Regions from separate parts of the Desulfofarcimen acetoxidans DSM 771 genome, predicted to be linked through region 3. Evidence: riboswitches for the same ligand, from Rfam matches in the RefSeq annotation. Region 3 holds a riboswitch; each other region holds the start of a gene.
What was found. Region 3 has a riboswitch for cyclic di-GMP ahead of DTOX_RS24945 (methyl-accepting chemotaxis protein). Riboswitches for the same ligand answer to the same signal wherever they lie in the genome.
Positions count from the first base shown of each region.

Region 1 (4,852 bases), 360 kb from region 3:
AAGACATAGCCATCAGAGCCAGCGGCACAGGCAACAAAAGCGCCCAAACCGATTTAACCAAACCAAACATAACTACCACCATAAAAAAAACAACGCCGTAGAGAACCCCTTTACAGGTACCATATAGTATCTCACCCATAACCACATCATCCATACTCACAGGAGTGGCTACCATGCCGTGAAAGGTTTTCTGGTAACCCATACGGGTAAAACTGCCATAGGTCATTTCATAAGATGTAGCAAACATAGCCGAAGAGGCAATGAGCGCAGGGGCCAGATACTGAATGTAAGAGAGCCCGTTAATCTGGCTTACATAAGTACCCAGACCAAAGCCCATAGCCCATAGGTAAAGCATTGGCTCAACAAAATTAAACATGATATTGGCCTGCCAGGTCTTTTTAAAAACCAGCATATTGCGGTAGAAAACCTTCATAACCAACGGCCAGGATAAATCCGGAACAGTAGTTACACCGGACAACAAACGTTTTATTTTTTTCATAAGCATCCACCTCCCGCAAAATAACACCAAAACACCCATCATTCAATATTATTCTCTAACTCAGGCTGACTTCATCTACAATCACGCGTATAACAAACACATTGACAGTCACTGAAGATTACCGGAGGATTCTTCATCCAAACTCTCACCCGTCAGCTTCAAAAATACATCCTCTAAATTACTGGCTCTGAGTCTTCGGTAATTAATGGTCAATCCGAGTTCAGCAGCTTTTTGAGAAACCAACCGGGATAATTCCCGACCGTGATTAGTAAAGAGAAGCACATCGTCACCCAATGTCTGACTGCCTTTAACCATTTCTTCGCAGCCATTTAAAAGAGAATCATAATGCTCTGAAGCAATTCCTAACTCTAAAACCTCTTGACCAACATGCCGGTCTACCAGTTCCTGCGGCGTACCTTGCTCCAAGACTTTACCCCTATAAATTACTACAAGCATGTCACAAAGCTGCTCAGCCTCTTCTAAATAGTGTGTCGTCAAAAGTATGGTTGTACCGGCTTCCTTTAGTTTTCTTAAGCGCTGCCAAACCAGGTGACGGGCATAAGGATCTAATCCAGTAGTTGGTTCATCCAGAATTAATAGCTCCGGATTGTTGATCAGCGCCCTCCCTATAGTCAAACGCCGCTTTAAACCTCCGGAAAGGTTATCTACGACCTCACGGGATTTTTCAGTTAAATCCATAAACTCCAGTATCTCGTCTGAGCGCTTGAGTGCCAGTGCCTTTTTCATCCTAAAATAACTGGCATAAACAATCAGATTTTGGCGCACAGTCAGCTCCTGATCCAGGTTATCTTCCTGCGGCACCACACCGATTCTCCCCTTAATGCTCCTGCCTCTTGACATAATATTTTCCCCAAATACTTCGAGTTTGCCTGAAGTAACCGGGGAAAAACCGCAAATCATTTTTACTATAGATGTTTTCCCTGCACCGTTAGGACCCAGCAGACCCAAGCAATTGCCTCGGTATACTTCCATATTGACACCCTTCACTGCTTCAAAACCATCATAAGACTTTACCAAATACCTGGCATAAACTACTTTTTCTCTGACTTTATCACTCATCTGCATCACCCTGTAATAAGAATCCCGTATTGCCAATGCAAACGGTATTGGTGTTTTGCTCAAAACTCGATATGATAGTTAATATTGTAAACGCAATGGTTTGTTTTTCTTTCCACGATCCAATTATACAGTAGAGGAAGTGTTTGTGTATATACTTGTCGCCCTACCGGGCGAACGCTCCTGGGTTATTCGGACACTCCAAATCTTGATGAGTTCCGTACAGCCCGCAGATTTCCGGCCACACCTTGAATTTATATTTTTTTCGCAGTATTTCATCACCTAAAATCCCCAAATTACAGTTTTACACTAGTTCTATAAAACGCTGTTTAATTGCCCACTTATATTCTACTTTTGCAGGAATACGCCGTTTTATAGAGAATATTTAACACATGGAATGTAGTACCTAAAAATGAAGTGCTGCAATTAACCATCCCGGATTACCAAACTATAATGCTTCTATACAGTAAATTAACATGAAAGTATTATAATCCCTTGCGATTATAAATATAAAATTAATGAGTTTCTTGGGAACTATGACATCAACTCTTTATCTGGGCATCTTAGAGTTGATTGAGTTAGTGATGCAACCGACCTTGAAGAAAAAAGGTCGGTTTTTATTTTTTAAAGTACTGTTTTTAAAAAAACATAATAAAATTTGAACAATTATCAAATTATTGATTAAAAACTCATCTTCGTGGATTATAAAGTTAAAAATGTAGTAATTACTTAGTAAAGCACAGTTAGTTATTTTAGGGTTATTTTAAAATAAGGACATCAAAGGAGGATGGTTAAAAAAATGTCTGAATGTCCACGCTTAAAAACATGTCCATTTTTTAATGATAAAATGGCAAGTATGCCCTCAACAGCAGAATTGTACAAGAAGAAATATTGCATGACAGATTGTAGTAAGTGTGCCAGATACATGGTCCTTAAGGAAAAAGGTATGGATATGGTTCCTGCGGATTTATTTCCAAATCAATATGATAGGGCTAAAAAATTACTTAGCTAACAATAGTTTATATATAATTCCAAGTTAAAGTGCTTATTCTTAAACGCTTCGTCTTTGGCTGCTTAACTAACTGTGCATTTGCTAAGTCAAGCATATCGCATGTGTCGAGAGTCCAGGAGGGGTAGAATAATCTATCCCTCTTTTTTGTACTTATTATCACTATAAATATCATATGGATGGTAGTTTCACTTGGCCCGGTATCAAAATCAAGAGCGACATTATGCCTGTTAGCTAGGGAAACAAAAAAAGGTTACACAATAAATGTAACCCAATAATATTTATTTTTATTAGAAATATATTACCTCTATTTATGAATAATGATATTAACCATCCTAATCTGATAGTTAGTCCTTTTTAAGGTTTTAATTCTTTGTTTTAAGATTATCTTGAAGATTAATAAAAGCTTTTAACATATCTGAAGAGGCAAGCATCAATTTTTCAATATTTTTTGAATTACAATCCATTGATAAATTTTCAGCTGCCTCGTGTACTCTTCTATGGGGCAAATCCACTTCTACATAAGCCTTTATAGAACTGTATTTGTCCCTGTTTTCCTCATACCATTTGCCAAAGGCACATTCCTTGTAACCAGTAACTTTCACTTTTTTACCTGCATCTGCTATAGTCTTCTTAAGGAAATTGGCATGATCTATTAGTCTGGCAGCCAGGATACTTATAACCGATTTACTACCGGATAATACTAGACTCGGATTTATTATTTCGCACAGGTTATCTGCTTCATTTCTCAAAAGATTGCCGATATACTCACTTGTTTCTGCAAGAGCTTCGGATAAATCTGATAAATTTGTAGCAATGGCATTTTGTTCCTCTGTAGCACCTGATATATTGGCAATCATACTGGCACATTCTTCAATTTGGATTGTACCCTCCTGAAATATACCACCAACGTTGTTTGACTCATCCAGATACTGTTCAAAAGTGTTCTTCACATTTAATATGTTGTCATTTGTTATAGACGATTTTAAATTCATTTGTTCGGATATTTTTTTTACATTACCGACGGCATCCTTGGTTTGTGCAGCCAGTTTTCGTACTTCTTCTGCCACAACATTAAAACCCCTGCCTGCCTCGCCTGCTCTAGCCGCTTCAATAGCGGCATTTAGAGCCAGTAAATTAGTTTGATCCGCTATATAAGCTACATTCTGACTTATATGGTCTATTTGTTTTACCTGTTTTCCTAGTTCCTCCACATTGCTAACCATTTCTAATATGACATCTCCTGTTTTATCGCCAAATTGAGACAAAATATTAATCTTACTGACACCTTCTTCTGACCCAGCTTTTACCTGCTCCATAGTAGCATTAATATGCTGAACGGAGGAAGAAACCTCTTCAGTCATACCAGTCATTTGCTGACTGGTAGCAGACAATTCCGATGCTTTTATTGTTATCTCCTGTATCTTTAGCATAGCTTGAAAAGATATTAATTCAGTATGAGCTAAGGAAAAAGCAGCTAATGCGGTAATAAAATCAGAATTATCTCTCTTAGTTAGGCTATCTGTAGTAGACTTAGGTTTTGAGAAATTTAAAAACATAATGCTATATCCTCTCTTATTATGTTTACTTAATTTAATTAACTTTTATTAAATATTTCATCAACAATAGTGAAAATCTTCTTACAATAATTAATAGATATTTTACAATTACTTTGACATATCTACAAGATAAAAATATTAAAATCCGGTATAATTGTAGAATACCGACATTTATTTTGCGTTATATTACATAATAATATATTTCTTAATTATTAACTTCAAAAAATAACAAATTTATATCGCTGCTGTTTTCTTATTGCCGACTTAACTCATCTACAGCCCTCTGCAAATCATCCTCCCCAGGCTGTGTGTGAGTTAAAGCCTGCTGAATGTTCGGTGTGCCATTATTTTCAACATTCCCAGCCAGTCGTGCACCACGTCTAAGTTATAGTGGTACAGCTACCAGCGATCTTCAACGACAATAGCGGCCCCATCACACAAGTCTTGATGTTTACAGCGGCATAACGAAAGGATATAGATTTTAATCTATATCCTTTCGTAACAGACCGTCTGTAGTCATACAGGGATTTACAACGGCCAGTACCGCACTCAATAACATGAGGTGAATAGTATTCCTCACCTGCTGATTAAATGGGTCGCCTTCGACGATAAGTGGTCATACTGCGAATAGCTCGTGATGCCTCGCTTGCTCAGTCCCCGAGAAAAAGAAGGTAATAACTATATATCTTAAATATTTACTCTAATATT
Region 1 covers NC_013216.1:3,971,254-3,976,105, forward strand. The annotation lists gene DTOX_RS18420 (ABC transporter permease) at 1-499, opposite strand, end outside; gene DTOX_RS18425 (ABC transporter ATP-binding protein) at 608-1,579, opposite strand; cyclic di-GMP riboswitch class II at 2,097-2,181, shown strand; gene DTOX_RS18430 (hypothetical protein) at 2,364-2,588, shown strand; gene DTOX_RS18435 (methyl-accepting chemotaxis protein) at 2,951-4,144, opposite strand; gene lepB (signal peptidase I) at 4,840-4,852, opposite strand, start outside.
Region 1: linked by a shared signal. The riboswitch ahead of DTOX_RS18430 (hypothetical protein) and the one ahead of DTOX_RS24945 (methyl-accepting chemotaxis protein) in region 3 are both predicted to bind cyclic di-GMP.

Region 2 (4,852 bases), 570 kb from region 3:
AACAGGTTCAGTTATATTAATCCCCACAACCTTAATTATAAAACCCGTGTCAGTACCTTTATAGTACAGTTTGTAATCAGTATCTAATGTCCTTTCAGCCAGAGTTAAGACAACAACTTGCTTAGCGTCATTTTTAAATACCGCGGACACAACATTTAAACTCGGACTAAAAGTAAAATCAGAAGCTTGTACACCGCTTAGCGCCTGGTTGAAGGAAACCTCTACGGTCGTTTTATTGATATCATTTACGGTAGTTAATACGGCTTGTGAAGAACCGCCGCCACCCCCGCCGCCGCCTCCACCCGAGGAGGTCGTTGCAAAGGAAGCTCTCATTGTACTCATGGTTTGCGTCTGACCCGCGCTGCCCACAGTCACATTATCATCAATGACTTCTACTTCACCGTTACTCGGATTCATGGCTCTAACGGCATATTGGCGATCAGGCAATACAACCAGCTTATATTGGCCGCTTGAATTTGTAGTTGCAACAAAGGTTGGATTAGTTGTAAACATTATTTCCACATTTGCCGCAGCATTATTGTTTTTATTATTTAGTCTACCGGTTATTATAGCTCCGTCTTCTAAAGTAAGATCCTGAGCGGTAATTTTATCAGCAGCAGCTGAAACATCACTGGCATAGCCCACAGTTTTGTCTGTAGTAGCCGTCAAATCGTAAACACCGGGATCCACCTCAAGTTTATACAAACCTTTTGCGTCAGTTGTGGTTTGCTTTATTACCTGAAAACCGTCTTTATCAAATAATTTAACTGCCGCATCTTTTACGGCACTGCCCTTATAGGTTACTTTTCCTTCTATCCCGGATTTCTCAACTGTCGTCGAACCCTTAGCTATGGCTGCATTCAAGCAAACTATAGCTTCCGCCCTGGTTATAGCTTTAAAGGGTTGAACAGTTTTATCAGGGTAACCGTTAATAATGCCGTTTTTAACCGCCGCATTCAGTCCGGCCTGCGACCAGGACGGTATGCTGCTTCTGTCAGCGAACTTGTCCAACTCTGTTAAATCACCGGCTGTATCAAGTTTCAGCAGCCTGGTTACTATCACGGCAACTTCCTGGCGGCTGATATTCCGGTCAGGTCTAAAAGTATTGTCTTCATAGCCGGAGATATAACCGGCAACTCTGGCCGCCTCTACATCCTTACTGAACCAATCGCCTGTCTTTACATCCGTAAAACTGTTGGTTTCATTTGAATTTTGAATTTTAAAAGACCTATTCACGAGTGCGACAAATTCGGCTCTGGACATTTCTTTATCCGGTTTAAACGTTCCGTCCGGATATCCGAATACCAGACCCTGATTTAACCAGCTGTTAATTTGATTATTAGCCCAGTGCCCGCTAATATCAGATAACTCGCCGGCCATCACGGAGCCTGCAACTCCAAGCAACAAGCATACAGCAAGCGCAATAATAAAAACTCTCTTACTTGATTGCAAATACAATACCTCCCTTTTTGTTTAATAAGCAACAACCGCTTTGGGGCTGCGCATAACTAAAAATAAAACCCGGCACCCTTTACTTCTTATAGTTAACAGTAGGATGATAAAGACCTATTCATTGGTTTATAAGATGACGTGTTACGGTCAAGCTCAGTTCGTCCAAATGCATCCCCCCAAAAAATTTTATCAGGCTCATAAAAACTTATGTTTTAATCCCTGAGATGGAATAATATTTCTACATTAACACCACAAATTCCTCTATTTTTAAGGCTATTTCTGTAATTTACATTAATTATACAAGCTAATAATACATATTACGAAAAGGCCAACCATACTTTCGATGATTGGCCTATTTCGATTAACTAATTAATTTCACTAATCTCTGGCAAGCTCCAGGCATTTACAAGAAAAGCGCAATTGTTCTTTTAAAAGATCTTCAATTGTTTTAATGCTTTTTGAATCGAGATCAATAAGAGCACAACCATTACTGTTTATCATAATCATGTAATCAACTTCACTGGGATTAAAGCCAACCTTAGTTAATTGTTCTTTTAAACTTAAAATATTGCTAATATCATTATTTGCGGCAGTACTTTTTCTTATAAACCTGGACAGAACAAAACTAAAGGCCAAAATAAAAAACCTCCTTAATGAGATGAAATAATAACAAAAGGCCTTAAGGAGATCTTACCATTTATGGTATAGTCTTTTGCAACCAGGCTATCTTATCGCTTAATGCAACTTAGACCCTTGGCTTTGCGTCTCTGGCTTTCGCCAGATTTGCCCTCTAAGGCTATTTTTACTATTTTAACTTAAATTCATCAAGAAGTAAACACATCTGTCTAAATATAGAGAGATATTAGGATAACTTGACGGATACACACAAAATTATGACCATTTATTAAATGCCGCAACAAAAAAGTACAAGCCAAGGCCCAATATCGTACCCAAACAATCCTTCAGCCAATCCTGAAATTCAGCTCCCCTGCCGGAAACAAATATTTGATGAAACTCATCCGTACAAGCGTAGCATGCACAAATTAAAAAGGCAGTCAAATATGCAGCGCGGCTTTTGAAACCGCTTTTGCGCAGCGCACTGAGCGCAAGAATACTCAATACCCCAAATACGCCTCCATGAGCATAGTCACGGGTTAAATTATTTACTTTATTTAATTTATAAGCTTTTGCATCTCGTCCCTCAACCTTATCGACACCTTCAATAACAGTTTTTGCCACCTTTTTACTGAGCGAATTGGATACCGGTGCCGGCTGCGAGGATAAATAAAATATGAAGGACATCCATGCCAATACCAATAACCAGGATAAAAACAGAGACTTTCCAATCTTTACATCTAATATTTTACAGGTCATTGCCATAACCTACTTCATCTTATAATACTCAACATACCAATCAGCAAATCTTTGCAACCCCTCTTCTATCGAAGTCTCAGGTTTAAATCCCACGGCTTCCTGCAGCAAACCGGTATCCGCATATGTTGCCGGTACGTCACCGGGCTTAATAGGCTCATATATTTTATTAAATACTATCTCTCTCCCGGCAGACTTGCTCAAGCACTTCTCCAGCGTTTCGATAAATACCATCAGCTTTTCAGGACTGTTGTTTCCAATATTAAAGACTTTATGCGGGACAGTCTTATCAGGGGCTTTACATAGAAGCCGCTCAATGCCCTCTACGATATCATCAATGTAAGTAAAATCCCGGTAAAGATCATTTTCAAAATCGCCATTGTTGAATATTCTGATAGGCTCTCCCGCAAAGTACCTCTGCGTGAAACCGAAATATGCCATATCGGGGCGGCCCATCGGACCGTAAACTGTGAAAAACCTCAGTCCTGTTGACGGTATTTTATACAGGTGACTGTAAGTATGAGCCATCAATTCGTTTGATTTTTTCGTGGCTGCATAGAGTGATACCGGGTGATCTACGAAATCCGATTCTTCAAACGGTACTTTTTTGTTAGATCCATATACAGAACTTGATGATGCATAAACCAGGTGATCAACCGGGCTATATCTGCAGGCTTCAAGAATGTTAAAAAAACCTATGATATTGCTCTGGATATATGCGTCAGGATTCTCCAGGGAATACCGCACTCCGGCTTGAGCTGCCAGGTTTACCACAATATTAGGCCTATACTCCTGAAAGGTCCCGGTTATTACATCCTTATCTGAAATGTCACCCTCAACAAAGGTAAACTGCTCAAAGAGTTTAAGCTGTTCCAAACGGGCGTACTTAAGCTTAACATCATAGTAATCATTTATATTGTCAATACCAATTACCCGGCAGCCTTGCTCCAGCAGTCTCTTGGACAAGAAGAATCCGATAAAACCTGCCGCTCCGGTAATAAGGTATATTTTACCGGTATCCGGTGATTTATGACCCACGTGCATAACCATTAATTCCAACCTCCACAGATTTATAATATTAACATCCACCAATATAGTTATAATATTGCATTTTTTTATGCTTTCGCTCAATTGCACATCAATATTTACATCTGAACTTAATGATTAAAGTTAAGTCGAGTCCAAGGTTTATCATCTATGTTTTAGTTGTTCTTGCTATTGTATAATACTGCCGGTACAATAGCCGACAGCCTAAAGTCTTTACTCTCCCCTTGTAATTATTATACCATAGACTGCCAGTAAATGGTCATAGAATTATGAAATCCTTTTGTTGCACAAGTGGATAATTGCCTACGCAGCTCCATCCTATTATATTATTGGGTCTGATTTATTTAGAAAAATAGCTGTTAATCTTTTACGGAGATCTATAACAGCCCTGCATGTTCAGGAAATCCGGTATCTGTTTGCAGCTATGGAATTGAGCAGACAAGTAATATATCAATGAATAGACACAATAGCGAATATTGTCGAAAAATTTTATAATCATACAGAAGGATATATATTCAATATGTACAATTATATAACTATGAAAACTATGAATGCCAAAGATAAATTTGAGAGAGGAGGTGATTGAAAATGCCTCTTATAGAATTATCCTTACTATACAAGGGTTTAGTTGTAATGGGCAAATTTCTTGTTGGACATGGTGCTATTGCCGGTAAGGCTTTTATTGCTCTAAAATCAGCAATTGCCGCTTATGGATTACCTTCGGTTATTAGTACTGTTGTTACTACAGGCATAGTAATTGGTGGTATTAAATGGACGGAAGAAAGAATTACTAATGTGCAAAAAATTGTTCGTGGTTTACAGGAAGAGGATTATCAAGCCGCAATAGAAAATTTTGTGCGTTTAAGTATTGCCACACATATACCTCAACACGTATTAATAGACAGAATAGGCGATTATTTATCAGCAGCAGGCAATGATTATGAAACTATTCAAAAAGTTAAGGGTGCATTATATGAAATTA
Region 2 covers NC_013216.1:4,173,080-4,177,931, forward strand. The annotation lists gene DTOX_RS21755 (S-layer homology domain-containing protein) at 1-1,452, opposite strand, end outside; gene DTOX_RS19335 (hypothetical protein) at 1,831-2,088, opposite strand; cyclic di-GMP riboswitch class I at 2,163-2,250, opposite strand; gene DTOX_RS19340 (VanZ family protein) at 2,344-2,832, opposite strand; gene DTOX_RS19345 (SDR family NAD(P)-dependent oxidoreductase) at 2,836-3,873, opposite strand; gene DTOX_RS19350 (hypothetical protein) at 4,459-4,852, shown strand, end outside.
Region 2: linked by a shared signal. The riboswitch ahead of DTOX_RS19335 (hypothetical protein) and the one ahead of DTOX_RS24945 (methyl-accepting chemotaxis protein) in region 3 are both predicted to bind cyclic di-GMP.

Region 3 (4,852 bases):
TATCATACTAACATATGGTGAGGGGGATTAAACTATAAAGCAAAACGGAGATGCACAGGATTACTGCCTTTCGAAACGCACGTTATATGAATTAAAATCAACCTGGGATGCTATAGAGGATGTTTTTTCTATGCATTTTGCCCGTTACGGCCTTTCCTCGGCAAAATTCAACGCTTTAATTCATCTTTATATGGCCGGTGACCGGGGATTAACGCAGTCAGAATTAGGTAATAAAGTAATGGTCTCCAGACCTACAATCTCTGGGCTTATAGAGAGATTGGAAAAAGAAGACCTGGTGCTTCGAAATACTGACCCCGCCGATAAAAGAGTGTTCCGGGTTTGCCTTACTAACAGGGCTTTTGTACTTATGCACGCCTTTCTCCCCGTACACAATGATTACATGCATAAAGTCATGTTGACTCTAGACAGACACGAAAAGGAAGCATTGATTTCACTGCTGGAAAAAATCAAAAAAGGATTAGAACGAGTTTAATGCTGTTTTTGAAAAGAGGTTATAATTTATGTCTCAACTAAATAATCCTCTGGAAATTTATAAGTTACTACCAAAATCAAATTGCAGACAATGCCAAGTACCGACATGCCTGGCCTTTGCCACTTCGGTAATCAATGGTCATAAAAGTCTCGGCGACTGCCCTCACCTGGGAAATGATATAACTGAAAGATTTGATATAAAAATACATAAGCGGGTGACTATTGAACAGCAGCAGCAGCAAATACTGGGACAACTAAAAAGAGAAATTACCAACATAGATTTTTATTCATCAGCGAAAAGACTGGGAGCATCGCTCTCTGGCGAGAAATTAAAAATCAAGTGTCTCGGAAAAGACTTTTTTGTTGATTCCAATGGTAATATTACATCTGATTGCCACGTAATTACATGGTTATCATTACCATTACTGGACTATGTTTTGTCATGTTCAGGAAAAAATGTTACCGGAGAATGGGTTCCCTTTAGGGAACTGAAAAACGGGATGACATGGATTCCGCTTTATGAGCCGATATGTGAAAAACCTCTGAAACATATTGCAGATACCCATACTGATTTTTTTGAAATGATTTTACATTTGTTTGGTGGAAAGCTAGCGACGATAAATTATTCCTCTGATATTTCGCTAGTTTTACACCCCCTACCGAGAGTCCCAATTCTCATTTGTTATTGCAAGCCGGAAGACGAACTTGAATCCAAACTCAATATATTTTTCGATTCCACAGCAGAAGATAATCTCAACATTCAATCAGTCTTTGGTATTACCGCAGGGCTTGTTAGGATGTTAGAAAAAATCTCTCTCAGGCACTGTTAAGAATTTTATTATTATTTTTTATATGAGATTAAATTATGAAAGGAAGATCTTTTTATATCCATATAAGATTACCGACCACATCTTAACGTTAAAAAACTTTATTTATATATGAACCCCTCAAAATAAAAAAATAGCACATTATAATCACAATGTGTAACAAGAAGATGTAACCGCGAAAGTAAGCCTTTCTACCCAAACTAAACAACTATGCTCGCCAGCCAAAGGGCCTGTTGACAAACTATGCTTTTATACAAAAAAGGGGGTTGAGAACCCAAGAAAATCAAGGGTTTTCAGGCACCTTTTTCGTGAAAGATTGATCTTATGTCATTTGTCAACAGCCCTCAAAGCCAGTGAGCCTTATTTTTAGGTTTTATTTACTAATGCTTTTTTTGGGGAAATTTATACCAGCTTTATCCGGTAATTATTTAGTAACTATTAAAATATCTTAAAAATTCGGCCTTAACGTAAATAAAAATTAACATTAGCTTATAAAGGGTTTTTTAAACAATTATAGAATAGTAAAATTGATATATACACCATCTAAACAATAATATTTATACGGGATACTATGAAGTGAACTCTATAATTTGGGCATCTGGGGTTTACTGAGTAAGTGATGCAACCGGCCACTATTTTAAAATAGTGGCTATTTTATATCATAAAAATATAATTGGGGAGGTTAAAATCATGGACATATCATGGAGTGATATAATTAATTCCTCCAAGTGTTTTAAATTAATCTGGGGTGCTGAAGTGGCTATTTCTATTACTGATCTTAAAGAGTTTAAATATTATGAGCCCGGTATAGCAATTAATCATAATGTAAAAAAAGGAGACTTAATTAAGCCAGGATCATTAACGGATAGGGTAATTAAAAATCAATCCCGTATAGTAGATAAAATAACAGATATAAATATTTATGGCTTTGCATATGTGGGTAAGGCTGCTCCAATTTTTACAGATAATAGAAAAATGATCGGTACTATTGGTATTTTTATGCCAATTACTACGTATGAAGCACTTTTAGAACATGCTGACAAATTATTGATATCCTTGGATACTGTAAATAATTCAACAACTAATCTCTCCTCTGCTTCTCAGGAACTGGCATCAGTAACAGTTGACTTATCTAACGAAGTAGACACTATTAATAATAATATTCGACAAACAGATATGGTTTTAAATTTAATTAAAGAAATATCCTCCCAAACACACCTACTTGGGTTAAACGCAGCCATTGAAGCAGCAAGGGCTGGTGACCTGGGTAGGGGGTTCAATGTAGTGGCAGGGGAAATAAGAAAATTGGCAAGTCGCACAAATGGTTCTATTAAGGAAGTGGCAGATATATTACTTAAAATAACGAGTGCTATACAAGAGCTAGATCAACATATTAATCAAATTTCAACTATAGCTGAAGAACAGGCATCCTCAATGGAAGAGGTTGCCATATCAATTGAAGGTTGTCAAGGTATTTCAAATAAGTTAAAAGAAATAGCTGCAGAGTTAGTAAAATAGGCAACTTTACGACCAGCCATTTAAACTGAAAACTTTCTGAATAAAGCTAATATTTACATAATTGCAGCTCATAAGAATGTTATTAATAGCATCCTTTTCCATACTTTCTTTTAGGTCAGGACTTCATTTAAAAATACTTTTTTATTTCAGCAGTATTATGTACGACTTTAACACAAAGAAAACTATTGTTTGTGATATTGATTTTTTTAAAGATTCCTTACACCAACAATATGGTTAGAATATGGGGTAGCTTCTAATTCATATCGCCGGATAAATTCAAGCTTGGAGCAGCTATTGATGATATCTGTGGGAGTAACTGCATTTGCACTGTTCAGTGATTACGACAGGACACTTTAAAAGTGGCAACTTAATGAGAAATTATTCAAAGTTACATTGAAGGCTGTCAACAATGATCGTATTCAGAGGCAACAATCCATACATCAGTTTATTTTCAAAATGCTAGGTCTAAAACCTTCGTCTTTAGGCGAACAGCTTTAGTGTGATTATTTTGAGAAGGAAAAGGATAACATTCACATAGAGGTGAATGTTATGACAGAATATAGTAAAAGTAGTCACTCGGTATATGATATAAAATATCATATTGTATGGGTTACAAAATATAGATACAAGGTATTACGCGATAAAGTAGCGTTGAGATTAAGAGATTTGATCAGGCAAAGCTGTCAAAGTAAGTCTACCGAGAGAAGCTCGCCATTCAATTTTCTCATGGAATCATTATGGACACAAGAATTACTCCCCATTCCGCAACGACAGCCAAAGCCAGCGAGTCCTGTTGTTTAAAGTTTGATGTAAAATTTCCTTGTTTTACGAAATATAAAGTTTTTTTTGAGACTAAAGTCTAACTTTTAATTTTATTTAATATGCCTCCGGCCATATCGATAAAATTTATTCCTGTATTATAAATAGCCTGTTTAATACCAGGTGTATTAATCATTGCTACTAACCTGTCAAGGCCTTCGTTATCGAGATTTTCATATGGGGCTCTAATTGCTGAAATGTTTTCCACGTGTTTTTGTAAAGGTTTAACAAGAGATTCGTAATCCAAATCATGGATCATTGCTCTTGCAGCCAAAATACCACTTATAAGAGCTTCAACAGCACCTGTACCAAGTAATCTTTCTGTTAACCCAGCAGAACGACCCACAAGTAAAACATTGCCTGACTTAAAGTTACTTACCCTACCAGTAGAGAATATTGGTAATGAAAACTTATAATAAAACTCCAGATGTGCCAAATTTTCTTCTTCTAAAAAATTAGTATATAACCTATCCATTTCATATTCACTGCAACCGATGTTACATAAACCTATTATAGCCTGGGTAGAACTCCATGGCGCAAGCCTGGCATATCCTTGACCTGCATAACGGGTATTAAAATAAACTGTCGATGAAGTTGATTCAAAAGTTCCAAAGACCAGCCCTCCCCTAAGATGTACTACCCCATAGTCTATCCATAATCCCATTTCCTTTGCCGCAGTATCTTTACCGGTTGCAACCACTACATAATCATATTTTTTGGATAGTTCCTTATAATCTGCTGCCCGGTTGAAGTAAACCGGTGTTTTTTTTAGTAATGTAAATAATTGATTTTCAACAGATTCTCTATGTTTCCCCCGGGTCATGTCAATGGCTTGATACTCTTAATTGGCCTGATTGGTCTGGTATAAAATTAAAGGATTATTTGAAAATACAGTCAGCTCCTTCCGGGTATGCTCCTGGATCTGCAGAGGGATGGCACTTAAATGAAACTGTCTGGTATCAAACTTTCGAGCTTGATCCGGAAAAAAAGGTTACCGTTACCGAACAGCCAGCACCTCAACAACCCACCAATACTGATTATTATATTTCTGGTTGTATACTTAAAGATGATCCGCAACCAGATGGGGATATGTATAGCGCAACTTGGGTTATGGGAGTAAGGACAATTGATAATAAGTCCTATAATATAACAGAACCCATAAGAGCTAGAATTAAAATTTATCAATTTGGCCCGAC
Region 3 covers NC_013216.1:3,607,284-3,612,135, forward strand. The annotation lists gene DTOX_RS16480 (MarR family winged helix-turn-helix transcriptional regulator) at 131-493, shown strand; gene DTOX_RS16485 (DUF3786 domain-containing protein) at 522-1,322, shown strand; cyclic di-GMP riboswitch class II at 1,875-1,959, shown strand; gene DTOX_RS24945 (methyl-accepting chemotaxis protein) at 2,010-2,837, shown strand; partial or broken gene DTOX_RS23195 (transposase) at 3,387-3,527, shown strand; gene DTOX_RS16495 (hypothetical protein) at 3,697-4,479, opposite strand; gene DTOX_RS16500 (hypothetical protein) at 4,539-4,852, shown strand, end outside.